DNA from 4 places in the Isoptericola sp. NPDC057653 genome. Region 3 is predicted to be linked to each of the others. Evidence: riboswitches for the same ligand, from Rfam matches in the RefSeq annotation. Region 3 holds a riboswitch; each other region holds the start of a gene.
The links. Region 3 has a riboswitch for thiamine pyrophosphate ahead of thiO (glycine oxidase ThiO). Riboswitches for the same ligand answer to the same signal wherever they lie in the genome.

Region 1 (7,220 bases), on a different contig from region 3:
CGCCCAGCGCGACGGCCGCCGACGCGAGGTCGCGCACGCCGAACGACGCGACCAGCCCCAGCAGCCCGAGCGCCACGAGCACGAGCGGGTTCACCCGCCCGAGCACCCCGGTCACGCCGCCACCACCCGCCCCGGGCGGGACGCGCCCCGATCCTGCCCGTCCCGCCTGCCCGGCGGCAGGGCGACGCGGTGGTCGGCGAGGCCCACGAGGTGCCGGTCGTGGGTGCTCGCCGCGACGGTGGCGCCGTGCCCCGCCGCGGCGACGGCCCACCCGGCCACCGCCGCCCACGTGTGCCGGTCCTGGCCCACGGTCGGCTCGTCGAGCAGCGCCAGGGGAGGCCGGTGCGCGAGCGCCGCCGCCAGGGCCAGGCGCCGCTGCTCGCCGCCGGAGAGGCGGAACGGGTGCGCGTCGGCGAGGTGGTCGAGACGCAGCAGCCCGAGCACCGCCTCCAGGTCCACCGGCACGCCCAGCCGCCGACCGGTGAGCACCACCTCGTCGCGCACGCGCAGGGCGAGCAGCCCGTGCTCGGGGTGCTGCGGCACCCAGCCGCAGCGGCGGGCGAGCTCGCGCGACCGGGTGCCGCGTCCGGGCGCCCCGGCGAGGCGGCCCCGCGCGGGCCGCAGGTGCCCGGCCAGGGCCGCGACGAGCGTGGACTTCCCGGCCCCCGAGGGGCCGGTGATCGTGGTGAGGCGGCCGGCGGGGAGGCGGGCGTCGACGCCGTCGAGCGCGCGGGTGGTGGTGCGACCGTGCAGGCCGCGCGTCGTGAGGTCGACGCCGAGCGCGTCGACGGTCACGTCGGGCCCGGCGTGCTCCGGCGCGACCAGCGCCGCGGGCACCGGCAGCGGGGTGGGCGCCGGCACCCCCGGGAGCCAGACGCCGGCGTCCGTGAGCGCTGCCCGGAGCGCGGGCTCCGACCCCGGACCCGGCGGGCGCAGCGCGCCCGGCGCGACGTCGTGCGTGACGACGCCACCCGGGCCGAGCACGACCACCCGGTCCAGGTGCTCCAGCCACAGCCCGACCTGGTGGTCGACGACCACCAGCGAGGTGTCGGTGCCGGCGAGCGCGTCGAGCACCGCGGACCGCACCTCGGCCGCGGCGTCCGGGTCGAGCATGGCGGTCGGTTCGTCGAGGAGCAGCAGGTCCGGGTCGCGGGCCAGCGCGCCGGCGAGCGCGAGCCTCTGGAGCTCGCCGCCCGACAGCGCCGACGTGGGCCGGTCGAGCGGGTACCGCAGGCCCACGCGGTCGAGCGCCCCGCGGGTGCGGCGCCAGATCTCGTCGCGCGGCAGGCCCGCGTTCTCGGGCCCGAACGCGACGTCCCTGCCGATCCGCTCGGCGACGACGGCGGCGCCCGGGTCCTGCAGCACGAGGCCGACGACGCCGTCCACGTGCGCGGTGCCGGACAGGTCGCCCGGCAGCGGGTCGCCGAGCACGCCCGCCAGGGCGTGCAGCACGGTCGACTTGCCGGCCCCGCTGGGCCCGACGAGCCCGACCCGCTCCCCGGCGCCGACCGTGAGGTCGAGTCCGTCGAGCACGGGTGCCGCCCGACCGGTGGGGCGCCACGTGAGGCCCTGCAGCCGTGCGCGCGCCACCCCTCAGCCCCGGGCGGCGCGGTCGGCCAGGTCCCTGCCGGGCCCGAACGCGTCGAGCACGCCGGCGCGGGCGAGGGCGCGCACGAGCGCCGCGCCGCCGAGCCCGGCGAGGAGCGCGCCGGACAGCGCGAAGAGGCCGAGGTAGGCGAGGCGGAAGCCCCACTGCCAGTCGGGGTAGTAGGCGAACCACTCGTAGACGGCGCCGCAGGCGCCCGCCGCGGCGCCCGACAGCGCCGCGACGGCGCTGCCGAACCGCCGGTACAGGAACAGCGCCAGCACGAGCTCGACGCCGAACCCCTGCACGACGCCCGAGACGATGGCGGAGAAGCCCCAGCCTGCGCCGAGCAGGGCCTCGACGCTCGCGGCCACGACCTCGGTGAGCAGCGCGGCGCCGGGCTTGCGGACGATGAGTCCGCCGAGCACGCCACCGAGCAGCCATCCGCCGCCGAGCAGGCCGGTGGCCGGCGGGAACACGACGACCAGACCGGCCGAGAGCAGGTGGTAGAGCTGCGTCCAGCCCCAGAAGACGACGCCGACGGCGACGCCGAGCATCGCCATCGTGACCAGGTCGACGGTGCGGTACCGCAGGTTCGCGCGAACCGTCCCGAGGACGGTCGGACGTGCGATGGGCGCGGACATTCCAGGTAACTCCCTTCGCCGGTGCTAACCGGAGCAGGTTCCAAGGGTCTGCGGCTCGTGCCCGCACTCTCAGCGCCCCTTCGACGGCGCTCCCCTGTCATGGGTGTCTTCAGATGTGGCGGCCGACGACGCGGCCGCAGCCCACCCTAGGCGACCGGTCGCCGGGCGCAAGGTCGTCCCGCAGCGTGGGCCGGCGCGAGACCCCGCACATGCGAGAAGGCCCGGAACCTGAGGGTTCCGGGCCTTCTCGTCGGGGTGGAGCTGAGGGGACTCGAACCCCTGACCCCCTGCATGCCATGCAGGTGCGCTACCAGCTGCGCCACAGCCCCGAGAACCGACTCTCGTGGCCGCGAGCGACCGACGATTCGTCTGATTCGGTGTGTTCCTCCGGTCTTGCGCCCCTCGGAACGTCGATATCTTAGGCAGACTTCGGGTCAGGTTCCAAATTCCAGTCCGGACCGGCCTGCCAGTGGTCCAGCGGGTATCCGGCGCCCACGTTGTGCGCGACGAGCCGCCAGGCCGGGACGGCGCCCTCCCCCGACCGGTGCAGGTGCGACCAGTGCACGTTGTGCATGCCGGCCAGCCCGCGCCACGAGGTCGGGTCGAGACCGAGCAGGGCCGTGACCCCCAGGGAGATCGCGGCGCCGTGGGAGACCAGCACCAGGGTCGCGTCGTCGTCCAGCTGCTCGGCGTGCTCGGCGACCGCCTCGGTCATCCGCGCGGCGACGGCCGCCTTGGACTCGGCCCCCGCGCCCGCCGGCTCGGCACCCCGCCGCCAGGCGGCGTACTCCTCGGGCCAGCGCGCGGAGATCTCCGCGCCCGTCATGCCCTCCCAGTCGCCGAAGCCGCGCTCGCGGAGCCGCACGTCGGTCTGCACCGGGGCGCCGCCGAGCGCCTCCGCGTACGCGGTCGCCGTCTCGAGGGCGCGGCCCAGGTCGGAGGACACGATGCGCGTCGCCCGGTGCGACGACGCGAGGGCGGAGCCGCCCTCCCCCGCCTGCCACCGGCCGACGTCGTCGAGGGGGATGTCGATCTGCCCCTGCAGCCGCAGGGACGCGTTGTACGCCGTACGGGCGTGGCGGAGCAGGACGACCGTGCCGGCCGTCACCGCTCGTCGCCCGCGAGGCGGATCGCTCCGTCGCCCGCGGCGTCGCCGTACTCCGCCGCCGCGGCCGCGCCGTCGCCGCCCCGCGCGTCCTCGGGCAGGTCGATGGCGGGGCAGTCCTTCCAGAGGCGCTCCAGCGCGTAGTACACGCGGTCCTCGGCGTGCTGCACGTGCACGACGACGTCGCCGAAGTCGAGCAGCACCCAGCGCGCCTGCGCCTTGCCCTCGCGACGGATCGGCTTGGCGCCGGCCTTGATCATCGCCTCCTCGACGGCGTCCACGATCGCCGAGACCTGGCGCTCGTTGGTGCCGGACGCGATGAGGAACACGTCCGTGAGGACGAGCTGCTCGCTCACGTCGAGCGCGATGATCTCCTGCGCCTTGCGGTCCGAGGCGGCCCGGGCGGCGGCGATCGCCAGCTCGACGGCGCGGGGGGTGGCGGTCATGCTGCGGCTCCAGGCTGGGGTGTCGTGAGGGAGTGGGTCACCGCGGGTGCGGCGGAGTCGGTGCTGAAGCTCTTGTCGTCCGAGCCGGCGAGCAGGAGCTTCCACACCAGCAGGCCGAGCACGAACGCGACGACGACCAGCACGATGTAGTGCAACCAGGTGTAGGACGCCTCGGGCTCGTCCCAGTCCTCCTCGTCGTCCTCCTCGACCTGCGGCGCCGCCGAGCGGGCCCGCACGGGCTGCTCCGAGGCGACCAGGGCGTCGAACGGGGACGCGGCGGGGCGCGCGGGCGCGGCCGGCGCGGCGCCCGCCGTCGGGCGCGAGGGCGGGAGGGCGGCGGGCCGCTCCGCCGCGGGGCTGGCCCAGGGCAGCGGCGGGGGCGTCGACGAGGCCGGCGCGCTCGCGGGCGCCGCCGGCGCGGCGGCCCGGGCGGTGGGCGCGGCGGTCGGCGCCGACGGCGCGCCGAACGGCGAGTCCGACCCGGTGGTCGCGAACGGCGAACGACGCGGGGGCCCGTCGGGGCGCGGGGCCACCGAGGCGGGCGGGGTCGCCGCGGGCGGGGCGGCGCTCGCCGGGGAGGACAGGGGCGGCAGCGTCGTGCCCGTCGGGGCGGGCGAGGGCGCGGCCGGCGGTGCAGCGAAGTCGCGTCGCATCGAGGTGCGCGTGGGGGCCGCCTGGGCGCTCGGCGCCGCGGGCCGCGACACCGGGGCGGGCGCGACCGCGCGGGACATCTCCCCGGTGGGGCGCTGGATGGGGGCCAGGCGGCCCGTCTCGTCGAGGCCGCGCACACCCGCCGAGGCCGACGGCGGCCGGACCATCGGCGCCGGGGCGGGTCCCGCCGCGGGGCTCTGCTCGCGCAGCGACCGGCGCGACGGAGCGCTGGTCGGCGGCGCGGCGAACCGGGACGCGGGGGCACCGCCCGCCGACCCGGCGGGCGGGCCGAACGGGGACGGCGCCGCGGGGCGGCCGTAGTCCGGGCCGGCCGCGGGCGGCGGCGCCGCCGGGGCCTGGGGGGCCTGCGCGGCGGCGGCCGCCTGCTCCCGCTCGCGGATCTCGCGGCGGGTCAGCGGGCGGGACGGGTTGTTGTCACTCATCGAGACCTCGATACAGACCGTGCTTGGCGATGTACTGGACCACGCCGTCCGGCACCAGGTACCACACCGGTTGACCGGCCTGCGCCCGGCGACGGCAGTCGCTCGACGAGATCGCCAGCGCCGGGACCTCCAGCGTCGTGACCCCGTCGTGGGGCAGTCCGTCCACCGTGAGCTGGTGCCCCGGCCGCGTGACAGCCACGAAGTGTGCCATCTCCCACAGGTGGGCGGCATCCTTCCAGGTGAGGATCTGCTCGATCGCGTCGGCGCCGCTGATGAAGAACAGGTCGGCGTCGGGGCGTTCCTCGCGCAGGTCCCGCAACGTGTCGACGGTGTACGTGAGCCCCGGGCGGTCGATGTCCACGCGGCTCACGGTGAAGCGCGGGTTCGACGCCGTCGCGATCACCGTCATGAGGTAGCGGTGCTCCGCCTCGGAGACGTGCTGGTGCTGCTTGAAGGTCGGCTTGCCCGTGGGGACGAACACGACCTCGTCGAGATCCAGCAGCGCCGCCGCCTCGCTGGCGGCGACCAGGTGCCCGTGGTGGATGGGGTCGAACGTGCCGCCCATCACGCCCAGGCGCGGACGGCGCGGCTGCGACGACGGCTCGTTCACGCTGGCCGGACGGCGGTCGTCAGTGGCGGTTGGACACGTTGCGGAAGGCGTACGTCACCACGAGCGCGGCGACCAGGCCACCGAACGCGAGGAGACCCATCGCGATCGGGGAGATGGTCTCGGCGTGCTCGGCGGCCTCCTGGGCCACCTGGACGGCGGTGTGCAGCACGGGTTCCTCCTGTGCGTCGTGGGTGCGGCAGGTGCGATCGGGGCCCAGTCTCTCACGGGGCGGGAGCGGGGCCGACGGGCGACGGCGGGGCCGTCAGGGCCGGACGTGCCCGTCGCCGTGCACCACCCACTTGGTGGTGGTGAGCTCGGCCAGGCCCATCGGGCCACGGGCGTGCAGCTTCTGCGTGGAGATGCCGATCTCGGCGCCCAGGCCGAGCTGGCCGCCGTCGGTGAAGCGCGTCGACGCGTTCACCATCACCGCCGCGGAGTCCACCTCCGCGACGAACCGCTCGGACGCGGCGAGGTCGCGGGTGAGGATCGCCTCGGTGTGCCCGGACGACCAGGTGCGGATGTGCTCGATGGCGTCGTCGAGGGAGTCGACCACGCGCACCGCGAGCTCCAGCGCCAGGTACTCGGTGGCCCAGTCGTGGTCGGTCGCGGGCAGCACCTCGACGGCCTCGGGCGCCAGGGCGACGGAGCGGGAGTCCCCGTGCAGCACGACGCCGGCGCCGCCGAGGGCGGCCAGGGCGGCGGGCAGGAACGCCTCCGCCGCGTCGGCGTGCACCAGCAGCGTCTCCGCCGCGTTGCAGACCCCGACGCGCTGGGTCTTGGCGTTCAGGACGATCTCGACGGCCTCGGCGACGTCGGCCGTGGCGTCCACGTACACGTGCACGTTGCCGACCCCGGTCTCGATGACCGGCACGGTAGACGACTCCACGACGGTGCGGATGAGGTCCGCGCCGCCGCGCGGCACGAGCACGTCGACCAGCCCGCGCGCCTGCATGAGGGCGACACCTCCGGGGCGGCCGTACGCGTCGATGGTCTGCACGAGGTCGGCGGGCAGCCCCTGGGCCGCGAGCGCCGCGCGCAGCACGTCGACGACCACCGCGTTCGACGACGCCGCGGCGCTGCCGCCGCGCAGGATCACGGCGTTGCCGGACTTCAGCGCGAGCCCGGCGGCGTCCACCGTGACGTTGGGGCGGGCCTCGTAGATCATCCCGACCACACCCATCGGCACGCGCAGCTGACGCAGCCGCAGGCCGTTCGGCAGCGTCTGGCCGCGCACGACCTCGCCCACCGGGTCGGGCAGCCCCGCGAGCTCGCGCAGCGCGTCGGCGATGGCCCCCACGCGCTCGGGCGTGAGCGCGAGGCGGTCGAGTAGCCCGTCGCTGAGCCCGCGCTCCCGACCCCGCGCCAGGTCGTCGGCGTTCGCCGTCACGATCGGGCCGGACGAAGCCACGAGGGCGTCGGCGAGCGCGCGCAGCGCGGCGTCCTTGGTGGCCCGGTTCGCCGTCGCGAGCGTGCGGGACGCGACCTTGGCGCGCCGCGCGACGTCGCGCACGGCGACCGCGACGTCGGCGCCCTGGTCGCTGCCGGCCGTCTGCTCGGAGAGGGTCGTGGTCATCCCCCGAGACTACGATGCCGCGCCCGACGGAGGGACCCCCCTCTCACCAGGAGGGACGGGGCGCGCGCGGGGGCACGAAGCGCGTGAACGCGGGGGCGTGGTCGAAGGTCTGCAGGGTGACGACCTCGAAGGTCGCCCGGTAGTCCGGGCCCAGGGCGGCGGC
Region 2 (7,220 bases), on a different contig from region 3:
GGGCCTCGTCGGCGCCGGCGGCGGGGGAGCCGCACGGCGTGGCGGCGGCGCCCGGGGTGGCCGCGGTGGTCCCGGCGGGCGGGTCGTAGGTGAACGCGAACTGCCCGCTGGTCGGGTGCCCGTCGGCGGACACGATGCGCCAGTCCACGGTGTACTCGCCCGCCGGGCCGAGCGTCACCGGCACGGACGCCGTGCGGTCCTGGGTGGTGGGGCACCCGGTCGCGTGCTCGGTGCCGTCCGCGTCGGTCACGGAGATCACGGTGCTCGACCCGTCCGCGGCGAGGTTGAGGACCGCCTCGTCGAAGGTCACCTCGACGGACTCGGGCGCCTCGGTCACGGTCGAGCCCGTGGCCGGCGTCGTCCCGACGACGACGTTGTGCGCGCTCGCCGGCCCGGCCAGCCCGACCGCGCCCGCGAGGGCGAGCCCGACGGCGCCCGCGCCGGCCAGGAGCGCGCGGCGGGCCGTGCCGCGCCGGCGGCGGGTCACTGCTGCCCCGTCCGGGCGCGCGTGCGGGCGAGGGCGGCGACGCCCGTCACCGCGCCCACGAGGCCCAGCCCGAGGCCGGCCGCGCCGAGCGCGAGGGGCAGGGTGTCGCCGGAGCCGCCGTCGGCGCCCGCCCCGTCCGACGCCTGCGCCGCCGTGTCGGACGCGGCGCCGTGCGCGTCGCCCCCGGTCGCGGGGACGACCTGCAGCACGGGGGCGGGGTGCTCGGGCTCGTCGTCGCCCGTCGCGGGCTGGTCCCACTCGACGACCTCGCCGTCGGAGTACGTCTGCGTGGTCGGCAGCGTGATCGTGTCGACGCCGTCGGGCACGGCGCCGGCCGAGACCGAGAAGCGGAGGAACTCTCCGGGCGCGATGCCGGCGTCCGGGTCGTCGGCGGTCCACTCGACGCTCGCGGGCGCCTCGGTGAGGGTGGTGCCCTGGACGTCGACGGGCTCGGGCAGCGCGGCCCGGGTCACCTTCGCGCTCCACCCGGGGACGGGCTCGACGGACACGCTGGTGAACGGGGTGTCGGTCGGCAGGGCGACCGTCACGGCGGTCGTCGAGGCCTCGGGGGACTCGTTGGGGACCTTGAAGGTCAGGGTGGCGTAGGCGCCGGACTCGGCCGAGTCCGGCGTCACCGTCACGTGCGCGGACGCGGCGGCGGCGCCGAGCACGAGGGCCGGGACGGCGAGGGCGGCCGCGCCGGCGAGCCGGCGGGTGCGCACGGCGACGGCGGCGCGGCGGGGGCTGGTGCGGGCAAGGGTGGTCGAGGACATGGCTGTCTGCTCCGGTGGTTCGAGGGGGTCGTGGGACGGCGGGGCCCGCCCCGTCCGACCTCGGACCGGGGCAGGCTCAGGCGGCGCGCACGAGCGCGCCGCGCCACGACGGCGGTCCGCGCGGCGCGGGGCGGCGGCGGGCGTCCCAGGGCAGCGGGCGCCAGGCGGGCCCGGCGACGACCGGGCCGCGCCGCACCACGGGCAGCGCCGGGGGGCCCTGCACCAGCAGGGCGACGTGCGCCAGGTGCGAGGCGACGTTCGCCGCGGCCCGGTCGCCGGCGGCGAGCAGCAGCGCCGTCAGGACGACCGCGACGGCGTGCGCGGCGAGCATCCACGTGGTGGTGCCGCCGTCCGCGGCGTGCTCCAGGTGCGTGGCGACGCCGGCCGCGGGAGGCAATGAGCCGGGCCCGAGGTCGTGGCCGGCGTGCCCGGCGAGGGCGGTGGCCGTCGTCCCGGCGTCACCGGCGGGGGCGGCGCCCAGCACCGACAGGGCGGAGTGCTGCACGAGCTGCAGCGCGACCATCGCGGGAAGCAGGCGACGGAGCGTCAGGCGGCGTCGCGCCGTCCAGACGGCGACGGGCGCCGAGAGCGCCAGCACGACCAGCCACGCGAGGGGTGCACCGGGCAGCGAGCCGCCGGCCAGGAGGTGGGCGGCGGCCGCGATGCTGAGCGTCGTGCCGGCGACGAGGAGCTCGCGCACACGACGGACGACCACGGACACCCCCGCACCCTATCCCGGCGGGCGACGCGCCTGGTGGGACGCGCGGACGCCCCTCGCGGGCGGTGGGCTACGGTGGCGCCGAACGACACGGGGTGCCTCCCGCCGTCGGCCCCGGCCGGCGCCTGGACGCTGAGATCACACCCGTCGAACCTGATCTAGCTCGCACTAGCGAAGGGATGTCGGCATGAGCGTGCGCGCACGTCACGACAGCTCCGCCCACCAGGGCACCACCGACCGTGGCACCACGGGCCAGGGCACCACCGAGCACGGCACCACCGACCGCGCGGCCCCGCCCAGCCGGCCCCGCGTCCTCGCGATCGCGGGCTCCGACCCCTCGGGCGGCGCCGGGGTCCAGGCGGACCTCAAGGCGGTCGTGGCCGCGGGCGGGTACGGGATGGCGGCGCTGACCGCCCTGACGGCGCAGAACACCCGCGGCGTGCGGGGGGTGCACGTGCCGCCCGCGGAGTTCCTCACGGCCCAGCTCGACGCGCTCGCGGACGACGTCGCGATCGACGCGGTGAAGATCGGGATGCTCGCGGCCGCGCCCGTCGCGCGGGCCGTCGGGGCGTGGCTGGACGGGCTGCCGCGCGGGGCGACGTCGCCCCGCCCGGCCGTCGTGCTCGACCCGGTGATGGTGGCCACCAGCGGCGACCGCCTGCTCGACCCGACGGCCGAGCGCGCCGTGCGGGACCTGCTCGCGAGGGTCGACGTGGTCACGCCCAACCTGCCGGAGCTCGCGGTGCTCGTCGAGGAGCCGCCGGCCGCCTCCTGGGCCGCGGCGCTCGACCAGGCGCGCCGGCTCGCCGCGCGCCACGACGTGCTCGTGGTGGCCAAGGGCGGCCACCTGACCGGCGACGACGGCGCCGGCGCCCCGGACGCCCTCGTCGGTGCCGACGGCGTGCTGCTGGAGCTGGCCGGCGAGCGGGTGCGTACGACGGCGACGCACGGCACCGGCTGCTCCCTGTCGAGCGGGCTGGCGGCCCGGTACGCCCGCACCGGCGACTGGGCCGAGGCGCTGCGCGACACGAAGGCGTGGCTCGCGGCCGCGATCCGGGCGGGGGAGGCGCTGCGCGTCGGCGGCGGGCACGGGCCCGTCGACCATCTCGCGGGGAGCACCCCGTCGGGCGCGGTGGAGCGGGAGCGGCCGGGTGCGCAGGACGGTGCCGCCGCCGCGGCCGGCCGGGCCGCCGTCGACCGGTGGTGGGACGCCGCCGCCCCGGTGCGCGCCGCGATCGACGGGCTGCCGTTCGTGCGCGCGCTCGGCGACGGGTCGCTCGCCGCCGACCGGTTCCGCACCTACCTCGAGCAGGACGCGATCTACCTGCGCGAGTACTCCCGCTGCCTGGCCCGCGCGAGCCAGCTCGCCCCCACGCGCGCCGAGCAGACCTTCTGGGCCGGCGGGGCGCACGGCGCGCTCGTCACGGAGCTCGACCTGCACACGAGCTGGCTCGGCGGCGAGCCGACCGACGTGCCGGCCAGCCGGACGACGGCGGCGTACCTCGAGCACCTGCGCGGCGCGGGCGACGACTACGCGACGCTCGTCGCCGCCGTCCTGCCCTGCTACTGGATCTACCAGGACGTGGGGGAGCGGCTGGCCGCGCTGAACCGCCCCGACCACCCGTACTCCGCCTGGCTGGGCACCTACGCCGACGAGGAGTTCGCCGCCTCGACCCGCCGGGCGGTCGCCGTCCTGCGCCGCGCCGCCGGGGACGCCGGGCCCGCCACGCGGGCGCGGATGGCGGCGGCCTTCCAGCGGGCGTGCGAGCACGAGCTCGCGTTCTTCGACCAGGCCGCCGAGCCCCGTGCGGTCGCGCTCGCCGGGGCCGCGGCGGGGTGAGGTCCGCCGCGCCGGGGCGCCTCGGGTCACCCGCCGGGTCAGCCCGGCGCCATGCCTTCGCCGCGCCTTCACCGCGTGCCGGGCAAACGCTTGCCAAGGAGGGGTGACCGGGGCAAGCGTGTCGGTGGCGGGTGTCAGAATGGTGGTGATGCCCGACACAACGCGCGCACCGCGCAGCAGCAGCAGAGGCGCCGCAGGCGCCGATCCCTCCGACAGTCCGAGGAGGAGCTCCGCCTCCTCCGCCGCGCGCCGACCCGCCGCGCCCGGCACCCCGCCCGGCCGGTCGTCGGGGCCGCCCGGTCCCGCCGGCCCGCAGGCCACGGCCGCCCCCGCGGGCTCCGAGCTCTCCACGATCGCGTCGGTGCGGCGGCTGTACCCGTACGTGCGCCCGGCCGTGCCCCGCCTCATCGGCGGCCTGTTCTCCGCGCTGGGCGCCAGCCTCGCCGCCCTCGCGATCCCGCGCGTGCTGCAGACCCTGGTCGAGGGTCCGCTCGCCGAGGGGGCGGCCGCCCACGACCTGGGCGCGCTCGTCGTGCCGGTCGTCCTGGTCCTCGTGCTCGGCGTCGCCGAGGCCGGCTTCGTCCTGCTGCGGCGCAACCTCGTGATGTACCCCGGCACGCGGATCGAGGCGGAGATGCGCATGTCGCTGTTCCGCCACCTGCAGGACCTCCCGGTCGCGTTCCACGACCGGTGGCCCGGCGGCCAGCTGCTCAGCCGCATCATGGGCGACCTCGGCCTGCTCCGCCGGTGGCTGATCTTCGGCCTCCTGCAGCTCGTGGTCAGCGCCGTGACGATCGTCGTCGGCGTCGGGATCCTCCTGGCCACCGCCGGCTGGCTCGGCCTCGTCTACCTCGCGGGCGCGATCCCCGTGACGGTCATCGCGTTCCGCTTCTCGCGGCGCTACCGCGTCATCGCGCGCCTCTCGCAGGACCAGTCGGGCGACCTCGCCACCACCGTCGAGGAGTCCGTGCACGGCATCCGCGTGCTCAAGGCCTTCGGCCGCGGCCGCGACGCCCTCGACTCGTTCACCGACCAGGCCGAGGAGCTGCGCCAGACGGAGATCCGCAAGGCCGGCAACCAGGCCACCGTCACCACCGCGCTGCAGCTCATCCCCGAGGTCACCCTCGCGGTGTGCCTCGTGCTCGGCACGGTCCTGGCCGCCCAGGGGCAGATCACCGTCGGCAGCCTCGTCGCGTTCTTCCTCACGGCCGCCGTGATCAACGGCCCCGTGGTCGACCTCGGCATGACGCTCTCGATGACGCTCAACGCCCGCACCGCCGTCGACCGCTTCTTCGAGGTCATGGAGACCCCGAACCCGCTCGCCGACCCGGCGGACCCGGTCGAGGTGGGAGCCTCCCGCGGGCAGCTCGAGCTGCGCGACGTGACCTTCCGGTACGAGGACTCCGCGCGCCCCGTGCTCGAGCACGTCGACCTCGAGCTGCCGGTCGGCACCACCACGGCGCTCGTGGGCCTCACCGGGTCCGGCAAGTCCACCCTCGCCATGGTCGTCCCGCGCATCTTCGACGTCACGGGCGGCGAGGTGCTGCTCGACGGCGTGGACGTGCGCCGCATGCGGCGCCACGACGTGCGGCGCGCCGTGGCGGTCGCCTTCGAGGACCCCACGCTGTTCTCCGCGTCCGTGCGCGACAACGTGCTCCTCGGCGTCCCGGAGGCCGGCCCCGACGCCGTCCCCGAGGCCGAGCGGGAGCGCCGGCTGCACGAGGCGATCGAGGTGGCCCAGGCCGGCTTCGTCGCCGACCTGCCCCAGGGCGTCGAGACGCGGATCGGGGAGGAGGGGCTGTCCCTGTCCGGCGGGCAGCGCCAGCGCCTCGCCCTCGCCCGCGCCATCGCCGCCCGGCCGGCGGTGCTCGTCCTCGACGACCCCCTGTCCGCGCTCGACGTCGCGACCGAGGAGGCCGTCACCACCCGCCTGCGGTCCGTGCTCGACGGCACCACCAGCCTCGTCATCGCGCACCGCCCGTCGACCGTGGCGCTCGCGGACCGGGTCGCCGTGCTGCAGGACGGGCGGATCACGGCCGTGGGCACGCACAGCGAGCTGCTCGCCACGGACGCCCACTACCGGCACGTCATCTCCAGCCTCGAGCAGGACTGGGAGGAGAGCGCCGAGCACTCGGGCCGGGAAGAGCCCGACCGCGCCCGGGCCGAGCAGGACCGCACCGAGCAGGACCATGCCGAGCAGGCCCAGACCGAGGAGGTCCAGCGGTGAGCCGCCCCAGCACCCCCGCCCCCGCCGGGGACCAGGGGCGACGTCGCCCCACCGACGCGAGCGCGGACGACGCCACCCGTCTCGACAAGGAGACGTCGCGCGCCGTCCGGTCCCGCTCGATGCGCCTGCTGGGCGAGATGCTCCGGCCGCGCCTCGGGGCCCTCGGCCTCGCCGGCGTCCTGGTCGTGCTCTCGACCCTCGGCCAGGTCGCGGGCCCGTGGCTCGTGTCCCTCTCCATCGACTCGGCGGTGCCCGACCTCATGGGCGGGGACGTCAGCACGCTTGTCATCGTGGGCTCGGCCTATCTGGTCGCCGCCGTCGTCGGCGGACTCTGCGCCGGCGCCTACGTGCGGCAGGCGGCCAGGATCGCCCAGGGGGTGCTCCTGGACCTGCGCCGGCGCGTCTTCCGGCACACCCAGCTGCTGAGCCTGGAGTTCCACGAGTCGTACACGTCGGGCCGGATCATCAGCCGCCAGACGTCCGACCTCGAGGCCCTGCGCGAGCTGCTCGACGGCGGTCTCACCGGCGTCGTGTCCTCGCTCATGCTCATGATCTTCACGGGGCTGGGCCTGTTCCTGCTCGACTGGCGCTCCGGACTGGTGCTCGCCGTCGCCCTCGTCCCCGCCTGGCTGCTGACCCGCTGGTTCCAGAAGCACTCCCAGGTCTTCTACCGCGAGCAGCGCACCGCCTCCGCGCGGCTCATCGTGAAGTTCGTCGAGACGATGACGGGCATGCGGGCCGTGCAGGCGTTCCGCCGGGAGTCCACCACCGAGGCGGAGTACGACCGGATCGGCGAGGAGTACCGCGACGCCAACCTGCGGATCTTCAGCGTCAACGGCCGCTACCAGCCCGGCCTCGTCCTCATCGGCAACGTCGCGGTCGCGGCGGCGCTCGCGGTCGGCGGGTGGCGGGTGGTGCAGGGCTCGCTCGACGTCGGCGTCCTGGTGGCCTCCCTGCTGTACGTGAAGCGGTTCTTCCAGCCGATCCAGCAGCTCGGCATGTTCTACAACTCGTTCCAGTCCGCCACGGCGGCGCTGGAGAAGGTGTCCGGTCTGCTGGCCGAGGAGCCCACCGTCGTGGAGCCGCGGCGGCCCGTGTCGTTGCCGCACGCGCGCGGCGGGCTGCGGCTGCAGGACGTCACGTTCCGCTACGGCGACGGGCCCGTGGTGCTGCCG
Region 3 (7,220 bases):
TACCGACACCGGGCGACGGAATAACGCGCGGGCGGGCGGGCCGTCGAGGTCCGAACCCCGCCTACGATGCTGGGGTGAGCACGCCGCAGCAGACCCCCGCCGCCAGCCAGGCCCAGGCCGAGACCGCCATCCGCAAGGCCCGCGGAGCCCTGAAGCGCTACCGGTTCATGGCGATCCTCACCGGTGTGATGCTGCTGATCCTGTGCTTCGAGCTGTTCTTCAAGTACGTGGTGAAGGTCGACGTCGTCGTCGACTACCTGGGCTGGGTGCCGTTCGCGCACGGCTGGATCTACGTGGTCTACCTCGTGAGCGTCCTCGACCTGTGGTCCAAGATGCGCTGGGGCTTCGGGCGGCTCGCCACGATGGTCTTCGCCGGCGTCGTCCCGGTGATGTCGTTCATCCTCGAGAAGCGCGTGCACGCCGGCGCGGACGCCAAGCTCGCCGCGCTCGCGGAGCGGTACTCGGCATGAGCGACCCGGCCGCCGTCGCCCTCGCCCCGCTCGTCGCGCCCGGCCCGGCGCTCGACGCCGCACGCCTCGCCCGGTACGCCCGGCACCTGCCGCTGCCGGGCGTCGGCGCGGAGGGGCAGCGGCGGCTCGCCGCGGCGCGCGTGCTGGTCGTGGGCGCGGGCGGCCTGGGCAGCCCGGCCCTGCAGTACCTCGCGGCGGCCGGGGTGGGCACGCTCGGCGTCGTGGACGACGACGTCGTGGACGTCTCCAACCTGCAGCGCCAGGTGGTGCACGGCACCGCCGACGTCGGTCGGCCCAAGGTCGACTCGGCCCGGGACCGCCTCGCGGACCTGGCGCCCGACGTCGCCGTCGTCGCCCACGCGGAGCGCCTGACCCCCGAGAACGTCCTCGACATCCTGCGCGGGTACGACCTCGTGCTCGACGGGGCCGACAACTTCCCGACGCGCTACCTCGTGTCGGACGCCGCGGAGGTCCTCGGCGTGCCGGTCGTGTGGGGCGCGATCCACCAGTTCGACGGGCAGGTGAGCGTCTTCTGGGGCGCGCCGCGGTCGGCCGACGGCTCCCGCGAGCGCGGCGCCACCTACCGCGACGTCTTCCCCGTGCCCCCGCCGCCCGGCACCGTGCCGGACTGCGCCACCGGCGGCGTGCTGGGCGCGCTGTGCGGCACCGTCGGGTCGGTCATGGCCACCGAGGCCGTCAAGCTGATCACCGGCGCGGGCACCACGCTGCTCGGCCGCATCGCGGTCTACGACGCCCTCGACCTCACGTGGCGGCAGCTCGCCGTCCGCCCGGACCCCACGCGCGAGCCCGTCACCGCCCTGCTCGCCGACGACGCCGCGTACGCGGCGTTCTGCGGCCTGCCCGCGCCGTCGGGCGGCGCCGCCGACGCGGGCATGGGCCCGGCGAGCGTCACCGCGCGCGAGGCGGCCGCGCTGCTCGCGGGCGACGCCCCCGTGGCGCTCGTCGACGTCCGCGAGGACTGGGAGGCGCAGGCCCTGCCCGTCGCCGGGTCGCGGCTCGTGCCGAGCGGCGTGTTCCTCGGGCCCGACGGCGCGGACGTGGCGCGCGCGGAGCTGCCCGTCGACCGCCCCGTGCTGCTGGTGTGCGCGGCCGGCGCCCGCTCGGCCCGCGTCGCCGACGTCGCCCGCGCGGCCGGGGTCGACGCCCGGTCCGTCGAGGGCGGCGCGCCCGCGCTCCTCCTCGCCGTCTGACGCCGAGGGGGTCCGCACACCTCGCGAGGTCGCTCGAGCACGGGCCCACCACGGCATGGTGCGGACCCTCGCACCGGGCGGGCGGGGCGGTCAGAGGGCGAGGTCGAGGCGGCCGTCGGGCGTCGAGCTGGCGAGGGCGCCCTCGCGCCGCGGGATGCGGCCAGCGCCGGCGGCGAGCCGGCCGGCCTGGACGGCCAGGCGCATGGCGTGCGCCATCCGGACGGGGTCCGCGGCCCGCGTGACGGCGGTGGCGAGCAGGACGCCGGCGCAGCCGAGCTCCATCGCGAGGGCCGCGTCGGACGCCGTGCCCACGCCCGCGTCGAGGATGACGGGGACCCGCGCGGCGGCGGCGATCGCCTCGATGTTGCGCGGGTTGAGCACGCCCAGGCCGGTGCCGATCGGAGCGCCCAGCGGCATGACGGCGGCGCAGCCGACGTCCTCCAGGCGGCGGGCCAGGATCGGGTCGTCGTTGGTGTACGGCAGCACGACGAACCCGTCGCGCACGAGCTCCTCGGCGGCCTCGACGAGGCCGAACGGGTCGGGCAGGAGGGTGACGTCGTCGGCGATCACCTCGAGCTTCACCCAGTCGGTGCCGCACGCCTCGCGGGCGAGCCGCGCGGTGAGCACCGCCTCGCGGGCCGAGAAGCAGCCGGCGGTGTTGGGCAGGGCGCGGATCCCGAGGCGCTCGAGCAGGCCCCAGATGCCACCGTCCTCAGCGCCCGCCCCGCCGGGCCGCACTGCGACGCGCCGCATCGCCACGGTGGTGAGCCCGGTGCCGGACGCGACCAGCGCGTCCTCGAGCGTCATGAGGTTGGCCGCCCCGCCCGTGCCCATGACGAGGCGCGAGCCGATCGTGGTGCCGGCGATCTCGAGCGGGTCGGCGAGGGTCGCGGTGCTGGTCATGGTTCCTCCTCAGCCGCCCTGGACGGCGGTGACGATCTCGACCCGGTCGCCGGGCGCGATCCGGGTGCCGGCCCACAGGCCGCGGGGGACGACGGCGTCGTTGACGGCGACGGCGATGCCCTGCACCGTGCCGTCGGCCACGAACGCGGGCACGAGGCCGGCGACGAGCGCCTCGACGCCGTCGCCGTGCGGCCCGTCGAGCGGGTAGGGCTCGCCGTTCACGACGGCGGTGGGGGCGGGGGGCGCGGCGGTCATCGGACGGCTCCTTCGGTACGGCGGGCGGGGGAGGGGGCGAAGCGCCGCGGGTCGGCGGCGGCCAGCGCGGGGTCGGGGGCGGGCGCGCCGGTGAGCGCGGCGACGACGGCGTCCGCGGTGAGCGGCGCGAGCAGCACGCCGTTGCGCCCGTGGCCGACGGCGGCCAGCAGACCGGGGGCCGCGGTGGCGCCGACCAGGGGCAGGTTGTCGGGGGTGGCCGGGCGGGCGCGCGGCGTGACGTCGACGAGCGCGGCCTCGTCGATGCCGGGCACGAGGGCGCGCGCGTCGCGCAGGAGGGCGAAGACGCCGCCGGCCTCGGCCCGGCGGTCGTCGGGTCGCTCCTCGCTGGTGGCGCCGACCACGACCTCGCGGTGCGCGGGCCCGCCGCCGGGGCCGGTCCCGGTGCCGGGCGCGCGCGGCACGAGGTACACCGGCCGTCCCTGCACGGTGCCGCGCACCACGTGCTCGAGGGCGAGCCCGGGGCCGGCGTCGAGCCGCAGGGTGATCCCCTTGACGGGCCGGACGGGCACGGGCGCCTCCGGGACGGCGTCGAGCAGCGCGGCCGCGGGGACGGCGCCCGTGGCCAGCACCACGGCGCCCGCGGCGTGGCGCGCGCCGGCGTCGTCCTGCACCGCGACGACCCGGCCCGCGCGGTCGCGCTCCAGCCGCACGGCGGCACGGGGGACCAGGGCGTCGCCGAGCGCGGCGCGCAGCGCGGCGTGGGCCCCGCGCGGGTCGACGGCGAGGTCGCCCTCGACCGCCGCCGCGCCCGCCAGGCGCGGGCCGAGGTACGGCTCGCGGCGGCGGGCGTCGGCCACGGTGAGCTCGGCCGAGCCGAGCCCCCATCCGCGGTGCAGCGTCAGGACGCGGCGGAGCAGGGCGAGGTCGTCGGCGTCGTACGCGACGGCGAGGGAGCCGGCCCGCTGCAGGGGGACCTCGCGGCCCGACGCGGCGGCGAGGTCGGCGGCGAAGCCCGGCCAGCGCGCGGCGGACGCGAGGTTGAGCCGCGTCAGCTCGTGCTCGCCGAAGTCGGCCTCCGCGACGGCGGCCAGCATGCCCGCGGCCGCGCGGGTCGCGCCGTCGCCGGGGGCGGGGTCGAGCACCGTGACGGACATCCCGGACGCGGCGGCGCGCCACGCGACGGCGAGGCCGACGATGCCGCCGCCCACCACGACGACGTCGCGGGGGGACGGAGGGACGGACGTGGGCATGTGCGCTCCCTTCGCTGGCATGACCCAGATCAGGTTCGACGGTCGGCTCCTGCGCCCTCTCAGCCCCGAGCGGGGCTCCCGTGCGCCGTCACTGTAACCCGGGCCGTGGTTACCCTGACCGGCGTGACCACGACCAGCGCCGCTCCCGGCACGACGCGCGCCCGCCTCGCCGCCGCCCGCCTGTACCTCTGCACCGACGCCCGCGAGGACCGCGGCGACCTCGAGGACTTCCTGCACGCGGCGCTCGCGGGCGGGGTCGACGTCGTGCAGCTGCGCGACAAGACCCTCGACGTGGCGCGCGAGCTCGAGCTGCAGGAGGTCGTGGCCCGCGTCGCGGCCGAGCACGGCGCGCTGTGGGCGGTGAACGACCGGGCCGACGTGGCGGCGGTGACGGGGGCGCCCGTGGTGCACATGGGGCAGCGGGACCTGCCCGTCCCGGCCGTGCGGGGGCTGCTCGGTGCGGCCCCGGTGCTGGGCCGCTCCACGCACTCGGCGGCGCAGGCGGCGCAGGCCGAGGCGGACCCCGAGGTCGACTACTTCTGCGTGGGCCCGCTGTGGGCCACGCCCACCAAGCCCGGCCGCGCCGCGGTGGGCCTCGACCTGCTGCGGGAGGTCGCCGCGACCCGTCCCGCCACGCCGTGGTTCGCGATCGGAGGCGTCGACGCAACCCGGCTCGGCGAGGTGCTCGACGCGGGTGCGGACCGGGTCGTCGTCGTGCGGGCGATCACGCAGGCGCCGGACCCGGAGCGTGCCGCGCGCGAGCTCCGCGAGCGCCTCGGCTGACGACCCTCTCCCCGTCGGGCGTGGGTCGCCGATGGGGAGGTCTCCCCGTCGAGACCTCTCGCCCCGGGCGGGCGGCCCGTGCCAGGGTGAGGCCGACCCCCCTCACGGCCGGCGACGGCCGCCCGGAAGACGGAGCATCCATGACCGCACGGCCCTTCGCCCGCGCCCGCACGGCCACCGCGCTCGCCCTCGCCGGCTCCCTCCTGCTCGCCGGGTGCACCGGCGAGGCGGACGACGACGCGACCGCCACGACGGGCGGCCCGGAGCTGGGCGCGGACGCCGAGCAGGCCGCGGCCGGCCCCGGCACGGCGACCGTCGCCGACCAGGCGATGGCCGAGCAGAAGCTCGCCACGCCGCACGGCTCGGACGCCGCCCCGGGCGGCGAGGTGACCGTCACGCTGCGGGCGGTCGAGGTGGGCGACGGCGTGATGACGGTCCGCTGGGCGCTGCGCTGGGACGACGACGCGGCACCGGCCGACGCGGGCGTCAGCTGGTACGACATGTCCGTCGAGCCCGCGACGACGGTGACCGACCGCGCGGGGCTCAAGGCCTACCGCCCGTTCTGCACCGAGGGCGCCTGGCAGGAGGACACCGACAGCGCGACCGACGCGGCCCTCGCGCAGATCCGGTGCCGCGAGTCGATGCTCGTGTCCCCGCTCGAGAAGCACTCCTTCGAGTTCCCCAACCACGGCGCGGTCGAGGTGTCCGCGGTGCTGCCCGCGCCGGAGGGCGAGCCCGCGACCGTCGACGTCCTGCCCGCCGAGGGCCTGCCGCTGTTCACGGACGCGACGGTCACCTACCGCGACGGCGCCGCCGAGTGAGCGTCCGCCGCGCCGTCGCCCCGCTCGCCGCGGCCCTCGCGCTCGTCGCCGCGGGTGCGGTGCCCGCCGCGGCGACGACGGACCCGTCCGCCTCGCCGGCGGCGACCGGCTCCGCGGCCGTGGCCGACCCCGACCTGCTGACGGCGGCCGAGGACGCGCTCGCGGAGGCCCGCGCGCGGGTGGCGGGAGCGGAGACCACCCCGGAGATGGCGGCCGACGCGGCGGTCGACCTCCGCGCGGCGGACTCCACGTTCGCGCTGCGGCCGGACGACTCCACCACCGTCCTGGAGAAGAAGCGGGAGAAGAAGGAGGACACCGTCGTCACGCTCACCGCCGACCTGCTGTTCGAGTTCGGCGAGGCCACCCTCACGCCGGAGGCGAGGGCGGCGGTGGCGGAGCTCGCCGAGGACGTCCCGCAGGGCGCGACGGTGCGCGTGGACGGGTACACCGACTCCGTGGGCACGGACGCGTTCAACCGGAGGCTCTCGGCGCAGCGCGCGACCGCCGTCGCCGACGTGCTCGGGGCCGAGCGCCCGGACCTGGCCCCGAAGGTCGAGGGGCACGGCGAGCAGGACCCGGTGGCGGAGAACGAGGTCGAGGGCGAGGACAACCCGGCGGGCCGAGCGCTGAACCGCCGCGTGGAGGTGACCTACCCGACGCGGTGAGCGGGCCGACGGCGGGTGGCGCGCCGCTACGATGGGTCGGTGACGTCTCCCGCCACCGACTCCCCCCGCCCGGTCCTGGTCGTCGACTTCGGCGCCCAGTACGCCCAGCTCATCGCACGCCGCGTGCGCGAGGCCAGCGTCTACTCCGAGATCGTGCCGCACACGTTCACCACGGAGCAGATGCTCGCCAAGAACCCGGCGGCGATCATCCTGTCGGGCGGGCCGTCGTCGGTGTACGCCACCGGCGCGCCGTTCGTCGACCCTGCGCTGTTCGAGGCGGGCGTCCCGGTGCTCGGCATCTGCTACGGCTTCCAGGCGATGGCCCAGGCGCTCGGCGGCACCGTGGCCCAGACGGGGCAGCGCGAGTACGGCGGCACCGAGGTCGAGGTCTGCGAGGCCGGCGTGCTGCTGGCCGGCACGCCCGACCACCAGACCACCTGGATGAGCCACGGCGACTCCGTGCACGCGGCGCCCGCCGGCTTCCAGGTGCTGGCCACGTCGTCCGGCTCGCCCGTCGCCGCCTTCGAGGACACCGGCCGCCGCCTGTACGGCGTGCAGTGGCACCCGGAGGTCAAGCACTCCGCCCACGGCCAGGCCGTGCTGGAGAAGTTCCTCTACGAGGGCGCCGGCCTGAAGCCCGAGTGGACGGCCGGGAACGTCATCGCCGACCAGGTCGCCGCGATCCGCGCGCAGGTCGGTGACGCCCGCGTCATCTGCGCGCTGTCCGGTGGCGTCGACTCCGCCGTCGCGGCCGCCCTGGTGCAGCGCGCCGTCGGTGACCAGCTCACCTGCGTGCACGTGGACCACGGCCTGCTGCGCGAGGGCGAGGTCGAGCAGATCGAGCGCGACTTCGTCGCCTCCACGGGCGTGAAGCTCATCATCCGCGACGAGAAGGAGCGGT
Region 4 (7,220 bases), on a different contig from region 3:
GCGCGCGCAGGAGCACGTCCGGGGCGTCCACCTGGAGCAGCCGGCCGGCGTCCATGACGGCCACGCGGTCGGCGACGGTGAACGCCTCGTCGTGGTCGTGCGTGACGAACACGGCGGTGGTGCCGGTCGCCTTCAGGGTGTCGCGGACGTCGACGGCGAGGCGCTCGCGCAGCCGGCGGTCCAGGGCGGACAGCGGCTCGTCGAGCAGCAGCAGGCGCGGGCGCGGGGCGAGGGCTCGGGCCAGCGCGACGCGCTGCTTCTCCCCGCCGGACAGCGTCGCGACGGACCGCCGCTCGTAGCCGACGAGGCCGACGTCGGCGAGCAGCTCGGCCACCCGGGCGGCGCGCTCCGCCCGCGGCAGGCCCTGCGTCTCGAGGCCGTAGGCCACGTTGCGCCCGGCGTCCCGGTGCGGGAAGAGCTGCCCGTCCTGGAAGAGCAGGCCGAAGCCGCGGCGGTGCACGGGCACGCCCGCGAGGTCCGTGCCGTCGAAGGCGACGCTGCCGCCCGCGAGCGGCTCCAGCCCCGCGACGGCGCGCAGCAGTGACGACTTGCCGCAGCCGCTCGGCCCCAGCAGCGCCACGATCTCGCCGGCCGCGACGTCGAGCGACACCCCGTCGACGGCGACCGAACCCGGCCGGCGGCGCGTGGCCCCGTACCGGACGACGGCACCCGTGACGGCGAGGCCCCCCTGGCGGTCGTGCCCCATCAGAACTCCCCTCCCGGCCGGTCGCCCCGCAGGCGCTCGGCCACCATCATGACGGTCGCGGTGAGCACGGCCAGCACCACGGACGCCGCGAGCGCCATGCCGTAGTTCTCGGCCCCGGGCCGCCCGATCAGCCGGAAGATCACCACCGGCAGCGTCGCCGTCTCGGGGCGGGCGAGGAACGACGTCGCGCCGAACTCCCCCAGCGAGACGGCGAAGGCGAACCCGACGGCGAGCCCGAGCGACCGCGCGCCCAGCGGCCCGTCGACGGACCGCAGCACCCGCCCGGGCGCCGCGCCCAGGGTGGCGGCCGCCTCGCGCAGGCGCGGGTCGATGGCCCGCAGCACGGGCAGCATCGTCCGCACGACCAGCGGGATCGCCACGACGGCCTGCGCGATCGGCACCAGGGCGCCGGAGGTGCGCAGGTCGACGTCGAGCCCGAGCGGCCGGTCCAGGGTGATGAGGAAGCCGAACCCGACGGTCACCGCGGACACGCCGAGCGGCAGCATGAACGCGGCGTCGAGCACCCCGACCGCCCGCCGCAGGCCGGCCCGGCGCGGGCGCCGGGACACGACGAGGGCCACGAGCCCGCCGACGACGACGGCGATGGCCGCGGCCCAGGCGGCGGTGCGCAGCGAGTTCGCGAGCGCCTCCCACACCGTGACCGTGAGCGCGTTACGCCCGCCGGTGGTGCCGAGCGCCGCGTAGTTGGCGAGGCTCCACGACCCGTCGGGGGCGTGCAGGGACCGGGTGACGAGGCCGGCCATCGGGAGCACGAGCAGGCCCGCCACGACGACGAGCGTGACGAGGGCGGGCACGATGTCCGCGCCGTCGGCGCCCGCGCGCAGCCGCAGCCGGTGCGCGGCGACCCGGTCGCTGGTGAGGTGCAGCGCGCGCTCCCGGCGGGACCGGGCCCGGGAGCTGACCGCCAGGGCGGCCCCCACCACGACGAGCTGGAGCACCGAGAGCACCGCCGCGGAGCGCAGGTCGAGGAACTGGGTGGTGCGGATCCAGATCTCCGTCTCGATGGTGCCGTAGCGCAGCCCGCCGAGGACGAGCACGACGCCGAACGCCGTCGCGCAGAACAGGAACACCACCGCGGCGGCCGAGGCGATCGCCGGCCCGAGGGCGGGCAGCGTCACCGTGCGGAAGGCGCGCCAGGGCGTGGCGCCGAGGGCTCGCGCCGCCTGCTCGGCGCGCGGGTCCAGGCGCTCCCACATGCCGCCCACGGTGCGCACCACGACGGCGTAGTTGAAGAAGACGAGCGCCAGCACGATGCCGGCGAAGCTCTCCTCCAGGTGCGCCCAGCCGAGCGGGCCGCCGGGGGCGAACAGGGCGCGGAACGCGACGCCGACGACCACGCTGGGCAGCACGAACGGCACGGTGACCAGGCCGCGCACGAGCGTGCGCCCCGGGAAGCGGCACCGGTACAGCACGTACGCGCCCGGCAGGCCCAGCAGCACGGACAGCACCGTGCCCGTGACGGCCTGCGCCAGCGTCTGGCCGACGATCCGCCACGTGCGCGGCTGCGACAGCACCTCGGCGAAGCCGGACAGGTCGAGCGCGCGACCCGCCGCGGTCTCGGTGAAGAACCCCTGCAGGACGAGCGACACCACGGGCCACGCGAAGAAGACCGCGAGGAACCCCAGCGGGAGCACGACGGCGGCGCCCCAGCCGAGCCAGGCGCCCCAGCGGTCCGCGCGCCACCGCGCCGACCGGGTGACCCGCGCGGCCGGGACGCCGGTGCGGCGCATCAGTCGACGACCGTCGCCGTCCACTGCTCGATCCACTCGTCACGGTGCGCGGCCACGTCGGCGGGCGCCACCTCGAACGGCTTGTCGGCCAGGGGTGCGAACTGCTGCCAGTCGGCGGGCAGCTCGACACCCGGGTCGGCCGGGTACATGTACATCTGCCCGGGCACGTCCGCCTGGAACGCCTCGGAGGTGAGGAAGTCGACGAGCTTCTCGGCGCCCTCGGGGTTCGCGGCGCCCGTGAGCACCCCCGCGTACTCGACCTGCCGGAAGCACGTGCCGAGCATCGCGCTCGTGGTCGACGACTTCCCGTCGTCGGTCACGGTGAACGCGGGGGACGTCGCGTACGACAGCGCGATCGGGCGCTCGCCGCCCTCGCCCGCGCCGGAGAAGTCCACGTAGTACGCGTCCTCCCACGACTCGGCCACCTTGACGCCGTTGGCGCGCAGGTCGGACCAGTAGCCCTGCCAGCCGTCGGCGCCGAACGCGCCGATCGTGGCGAGCAGGAACGCGAGGCCCGGCGACGACGTCGCGGGGTTCGTGACGACGGTCAGGTCCTGGTACGCCGGCTTCGCGAGGTCCTCCAGCGTGGCCGGCGGCGTGACGTCGTTCTTCTCGAACCAGCCGTCGTCGAGGTTCATGCAGACGTCGCCCACGTCGACGGGCGTCAGCGTGCCCGCGAGGTCGTCCGGCGCGTACGCCGCGACCCGCGGGTCCAGGTCGGCCGGCTGGTACTTCTGGAAGACACCCGCGTCGACGGCCCGCGACGCGTAGGTGTTGTCCACGCCGAAGACGACGTCGCCCAGCGGCGCGTCCTTGGTGAGCACGAGCTGGTTCACCAGCGTGCCGGCGTCGCCCGGGGCCACCTGCTTCACGGTGAGGCCGGACTCCTTCTCGAACGCGGCCAGCACGTCGTCGGAGACGGCGAACGAGTCGTGCGTGACGAGCGTGAGGGTGTCCGACGCGCTCGCCGCGTCGTCCGGCCCGCTCCCGCCGCCGCACGCCGCCAGCAGCGGCAGCAGGGCGACGACGGCGACGCCCGCCGCGGCCGTCGTGGTCCGGGGCCGCGAGGTCCTGTGGGTCATGCTGTCCTCCTCAGAGTGCGAGAAGGGGGTCCTGCGGGCACCCGGCACCGTTGTGGTGCGGCCGTCCCGCAGGGAACGAGATTCCCGACTTCCTCCACCGGTCCTAACCGGGTCAGGTTCGAGGGTCTGCGGCGTTCCGCACTCTCAGCGCCGGTGGGCGCTCCCCTGTCGTATCACCACGAGCCTACACACCGGCGCCGCGCTACCGTGGTCCCGTCCGCGGGGCCCTGGTGTGACATGCCTGACGTGCCACGACGCCCGCGGGCACCGTACGACGACGCACCGGCCACGCCGGGGACCGACCGAGGGAGAGCACGTGACGGACACCGAGCAGCCGCTGGGCGTGAAGGTCGGCACGGTGGTGCTGACGATCGCCGCCGGATGGGTCGCACAGAAGCTGATCGGGGTGGTGTGGGAGAAGGCGACGGGCAACGTCGCCCCCACCAACGTGGACGACGACGAGATCTCCATCATCCAGGCCGTGACCTTCGCGGCCGTCTCCGGGGGCGTCGCCGTCCTCGCGAAGCGGCTCGCACGCCGGGGGGCCGTGCGCGCGGCCGCCCGCTTCATCCCCAGCCACTGAGCGCCGACGGCCCGGGCCCGCACCGCGCGAGCCCGGGCCGTCGCCCGTCCGGAGCCGCGCGTGCCGAGCGTGAGGGTCAGCGGCTCGCGCGGGGCCGACGGCGCGCGAGCTGCGCGTCGTGGCCGTGGGGCCGGTCCACCGGCCGCACGGCGGCGAGCGCGTGGCTCAGCCGGTCGGCCGCGTCCTTCGCGGGCGGCGCCCCCCGGACGACCTCCGCGGCGGTGAGCGCCGTGTCGCGGTCGCCGACGGGCCGCGAGAGCTCCTTCATCACCTGCTCGCCCGCGGACTGGGCGGAGACGCCCACCTGGGCGCCGACGTCGGTGAGCACCTCCGTGGCCACCGACTCGTCCACGCCGCAGACCGCCATGATCGCGCCCTTCGCCTGCTCCGACGCGGCGGCGGCGACGAACGCCCGCGAGACGGCGCGGTGGGCCTCGCGCTCCAGCGCGTCGCGCACCACGGGGCTGGTGTCGATGACGTAGCCGACCAGCTGCGACGACGCGCCGTCGGCGCCGTGCCGGGCCTGCCCGGTCACCACCACCGAGTGCGTGCGCCCGTGGTCGTCCACCACGCGGTGCCCGCCGGCGAACGGGCGCCCGGTCCCGAGCGCCACCGTCGCGGTGCGGGAGAGCCGCTCGCGGTCGTCGGGGTGCAGGTGGGCGCGGAGCACCTCCGGACCGGGCTCGATGGCCCCGGGCTCCCGCCCGAAGATCCGATAGACCTCGTCCGACCACCACCACGAGCCCGTGGCGACCTCGACGCGGTACTGGCCCACGAGCAGCTGGCTACCGGCGCCGAGCAGCTCCGCGAGAGCGACGAGCTCGCGGCGCTGGTGGTCGTTCGGAGTGCCGGGTATCGACATGGCTCACCTCCCAGTGCGGTGCAGCTGGGTCTGCCAGGCAGATCTCTTGGCTTCACACGGTACCGGGACGAGGCGTCGGCGCCACCCCGTGGAGGGGCTCGCGCGGGGGAAAATGCGGACCCGTGGCAACGGTGTGCGCCGGCGCCCGTCGCGCGGAGCACTCGACCCCGTGGTCGCGACCCCCCGGTGCTTCGGGGGCGCGACCACGGGGTCGTCGGTCGTGCGACGCCTCGGCCGGCGGGCGCGTCGTCCGCGGGCCGCCGGCGGGGCTGGATCAGACGGCGGGCGTCGGCGCGGGGGCCGCCACGGCCGCCACCTCGCCCTCCGCCTTCTCCTCCGCGAGCGCCTTGCGGTGCTGGCGCAGCGAGTAGACGACGGCGGCGGCCCAGCCCACCGCGATGATCCCCAGGACGAGCGAGCGCACGCCCGGGGCCACGGGGAACTCGTCGAGGCTCAGCAGGGTGCGCACGTTGGTGAGCACGATGATGCCGCCGACGGCGGAGCCGAGGACCCGCGGGGGCACGAGGCGCACCAGCCACGCGGCGATCGGGGCGGCGATGAGGCCACCGATCAGCAGCGCCAGGGCCCAGGACGGGTTGATGCCGGCGGTCCCGAGGCCGAACAGGAACCCGAGGCTCGCGGCCACGGCCACGAAGAACTCGCTGGTGTCGATCGAGCCGATCACCTTGCGCGGCTCCATCCGGCCGCTCGCCAGGATCGCGGGGGTGCCGACCGGGCCCCAGCCGCCGCCGCCCGTGGCGTCCATGAAGCCGGCCACGAGGCCCAGCGGGGTGAGGAAACGCTTGCGGAGCGGCTGGCCCAGGCGGTCGGTGCGCAGCCCGCGCAGCGTGAACCGGAGCAGCACGTACAGGCCGAGGCCGAGCAGCAGGATGGACATCAGCGGCTTGGCGATCTCGGTCGAGAGCCACGAGAGGAACGTCGCGCCGGCGAACGCCCCGACAGCACCGGGGATGCCGATCCTCAGGACGACCTTCCAGTCCACGTTGCCGAACCGCCAGTGGGAGACGCCCGACGCGAGGGTGGTGCCGACCTCCGCGAGGTGGACGGTCGCGGACGCCGCTGCGGGGTTCGTGCCGATCGCGAGCAGCAGGGTCGTCGAGGTCACGCCGTAGGCCATACCCAGGCTGCCGTCGACGAGCTGCGCTCCGAGGCCCACGAGGGCGAGGAGGACGAGAGTCCGCACGGGGGGTTCCCTCCGTCGGGGCGGCAGCCGTTCTGCCGCAACAGATAGAAGTTACCCGATCGGACCTATCGGATTCAACGGTATCAGGCGCCCGATCGCATGGTGAGACGTCGTCGACCGGTGGTCGCCACGCCGCGCGCGGGCGCGGCCGGAGCGCTCGCGCGCCCGGCCTCCTCCGACCGCGGCGGCCGTCAGGCTCGCGGGCAGGTCACGGGCTGTGCCAGGCGGACTCGTCGTCGGTGAGCCGGCGGACGGCGTCCGGCACGTTCCCGGCGGCGAGGTCGGCGAGGCTCACCTGTTCGAGCACGGCGCGCACGTTGACCCGGAGCGCCACCCACACGTGCAGCAGAGACGCCGCCGCGCCGGTGTACTCGAGGTCCGACGGCCGCGCGTCACGGACGAAGACGAGCGGTCCGTCGACGGCGCGGACCACGTCGGCGACGGTGACCCGGCTGGCCGGGCGCGCGAGGACGTACCCGCCGCCCGCGCCACGGCGGCTCGCCACGATGCCTTCGCGCCGGAGGTCGCTGAGGATCGCCTCGAGGAACCGGTGCGGGACCCCCTGGGCGCGGGCGAGCGACTCGGCGGGCACCGGCCCGCCGTCCTCCGCCGCGGCCAGCTCGGCGGCCGCGCGGACGGCGTAGTCCGCCTTCGCCGAGATCCTCATCGGTCGCGCGTCCCCGTCGACCCGGCGAGCTGCGCGCCCTCGAGCAGGCGGCCGGCGGCCTGCGCCGACCGCGCGAAGGAGCCGCTGAGCGGGAGGCTCGGAAGGATGACGGCCTGTGCCGCGTGGTAGACGTCGGGCTTCCCGACCCAGGTGCGCCCGGAGGGCACATTGTCGGTGTCGAGCTCGTGGAACCAGGAGCCGCGCTCGTGGTCCACCAGGTGGTCGTCGATCCAGCGCCACCAGCCGTCCGCGAGCTCGGCGTAGCGGCCCTCCCCCGTCGTGCGGTGCAGCACGTCCGCCGCGGCGGCGGCCTCCGCGGCCACCCAGTGGAAGCGGCGCGCCTCGACGGGGGTCCCCGACCAGTC

Region 1: linked by a shared signal. The riboswitch ahead of ACFU9A_RS15885 (ECF transporter S component) and the one ahead of thiO (glycine oxidase ThiO) in region 3 are both predicted to bind thiamine pyrophosphate.
Region 2: linked by a shared signal. The riboswitch ahead of ACFU9A_RS12665 (bifunctional hydroxymethylpyrimidine kinase/phosphomethylpyrimidine kinase) and the one ahead of thiO (glycine oxidase ThiO) in region 3 are both predicted to bind thiamine pyrophosphate.
Region 4: linked by a shared signal. The riboswitch ahead of ACFU9A_RS19575 (thiamine ABC transporter substrate binding subunit) and the one ahead of thiO (glycine oxidase ThiO) in region 3 are both predicted to bind thiamine pyrophosphate.

Annotation. Positions count from the first base shown of each region.
Region 1 covers NZ_JBHVHP010000002.1:1,024,166-1,031,385, forward strand. Annotated here, with positions in the region: gene ACFU9A_RS15875 (energy-coupling factor transporter transmembrane component T) at 1-115, opposite strand, end outside; gene ACFU9A_RS15880 (ATP-binding cassette domain-containing protein) at 112-1,590, opposite strand; gene ACFU9A_RS15885 (ECF transporter S component) at 1,594-2,229, opposite strand; TPP riboswitch at 2,223-2,335, opposite strand; tRNA gene ACFU9A_RS15890 (tRNA-Ala) at 2,486-2,558, opposite strand; gene ACFU9A_RS15895 (histidine phosphatase family protein) at 2,648-3,337, opposite strand; gene rsfS (ribosome silencing factor) at 3,334-3,780, opposite strand; gene ACFU9A_RS15905 (hypothetical protein) at 3,777-4,874, opposite strand; gene nadD (nicotinate-nucleotide adenylyltransferase) at 4,867-5,484, opposite strand; gene ACFU9A_RS15915 (hypothetical protein) at 5,504-5,653, opposite strand; gene ACFU9A_RS15920 (glutamate-5-semialdehyde dehydrogenase) at 5,747-7,057, opposite strand; gene ACFU9A_RS15925 (alpha/beta hydrolase family protein) at 7,101-7,220, opposite strand, start outside.
Region 2 covers NZ_JBHVHP010000002.1:315,057-322,276, forward strand. Annotated here, with positions in the region: gene ACFU9A_RS12650 (copper resistance protein CopC) at 1-487, opposite strand, end outside; gene ACFU9A_RS12655 (YcnI family protein) at 484-1,260, opposite strand; gene ACFU9A_RS12660 (hypothetical protein) at 1,337-1,981, opposite strand; TPP riboswitch at 2,060-2,175, shown strand; gene ACFU9A_RS12665 (bifunctional hydroxymethylpyrimidine kinase/phosphomethylpyrimidine kinase) at 2,166-3,818, shown strand; gene ACFU9A_RS12670 (ABC transporter ATP-binding protein) at 4,180-6,045, shown strand; gene ACFU9A_RS12675 (ABC transporter ATP-binding protein) at 6,042-7,220, shown strand, end outside.
Region 3 covers NZ_JBHVHP010000001.1:1,732,260-1,739,479, forward strand. Annotated here, with positions in the region: gene ACFU9A_RS07845 (DUF3817 domain-containing protein) at 75-470, shown strand; gene ACFU9A_RS07850 (ThiF family adenylyltransferase) at 467-1,681, shown strand; gene ACFU9A_RS07855 (thiazole synthase) at 1,772-2,584, opposite strand; gene thiS (sulfur carrier protein ThiS) at 2,594-2,839, opposite strand; gene thiO (glycine oxidase ThiO) at 2,836-4,050, opposite strand; TPP riboswitch at 4,040-4,142, opposite strand; gene thiE (thiamine phosphate synthase) at 4,174-4,833, shown strand; gene ACFU9A_RS07875 (hypothetical protein) at 4,974-5,654, shown strand; gene ACFU9A_RS07880 (OmpA family protein) at 5,651-6,319, shown strand; gene guaA (glutamine-hydrolyzing GMP synthase) at 6,359-7,220, shown strand, end outside.
Region 4 covers NZ_JBHVHP010000003.1:542,056-549,275, forward strand. Annotated here, with positions in the region: gene ACFU9A_RS19565 (ABC transporter ATP-binding protein) at 1-706, opposite strand, end outside; gene ACFU9A_RS19570 (ABC transporter permease) at 706-2,457, opposite strand; gene ACFU9A_RS19575 (thiamine ABC transporter substrate binding subunit) at 2,457-3,539, opposite strand; TPP riboswitch at 3,612-3,716, opposite strand; gene ACFU9A_RS19580 (DUF4235 domain-containing protein) at 3,856-4,122, shown strand; gene ACFU9A_RS19585 (PAS domain-containing protein) at 4,199-4,984, opposite strand; gene ACFU9A_RS19590 (sulfite exporter TauE/SafE family protein) at 5,259-6,188, opposite strand; gene ACFU9A_RS19595 (RrF2 family transcriptional regulator) at 6,397-6,855, opposite strand; gene ACFU9A_RS19600 (AGE family epimerase/isomerase) at 6,852-7,220, opposite strand, start outside.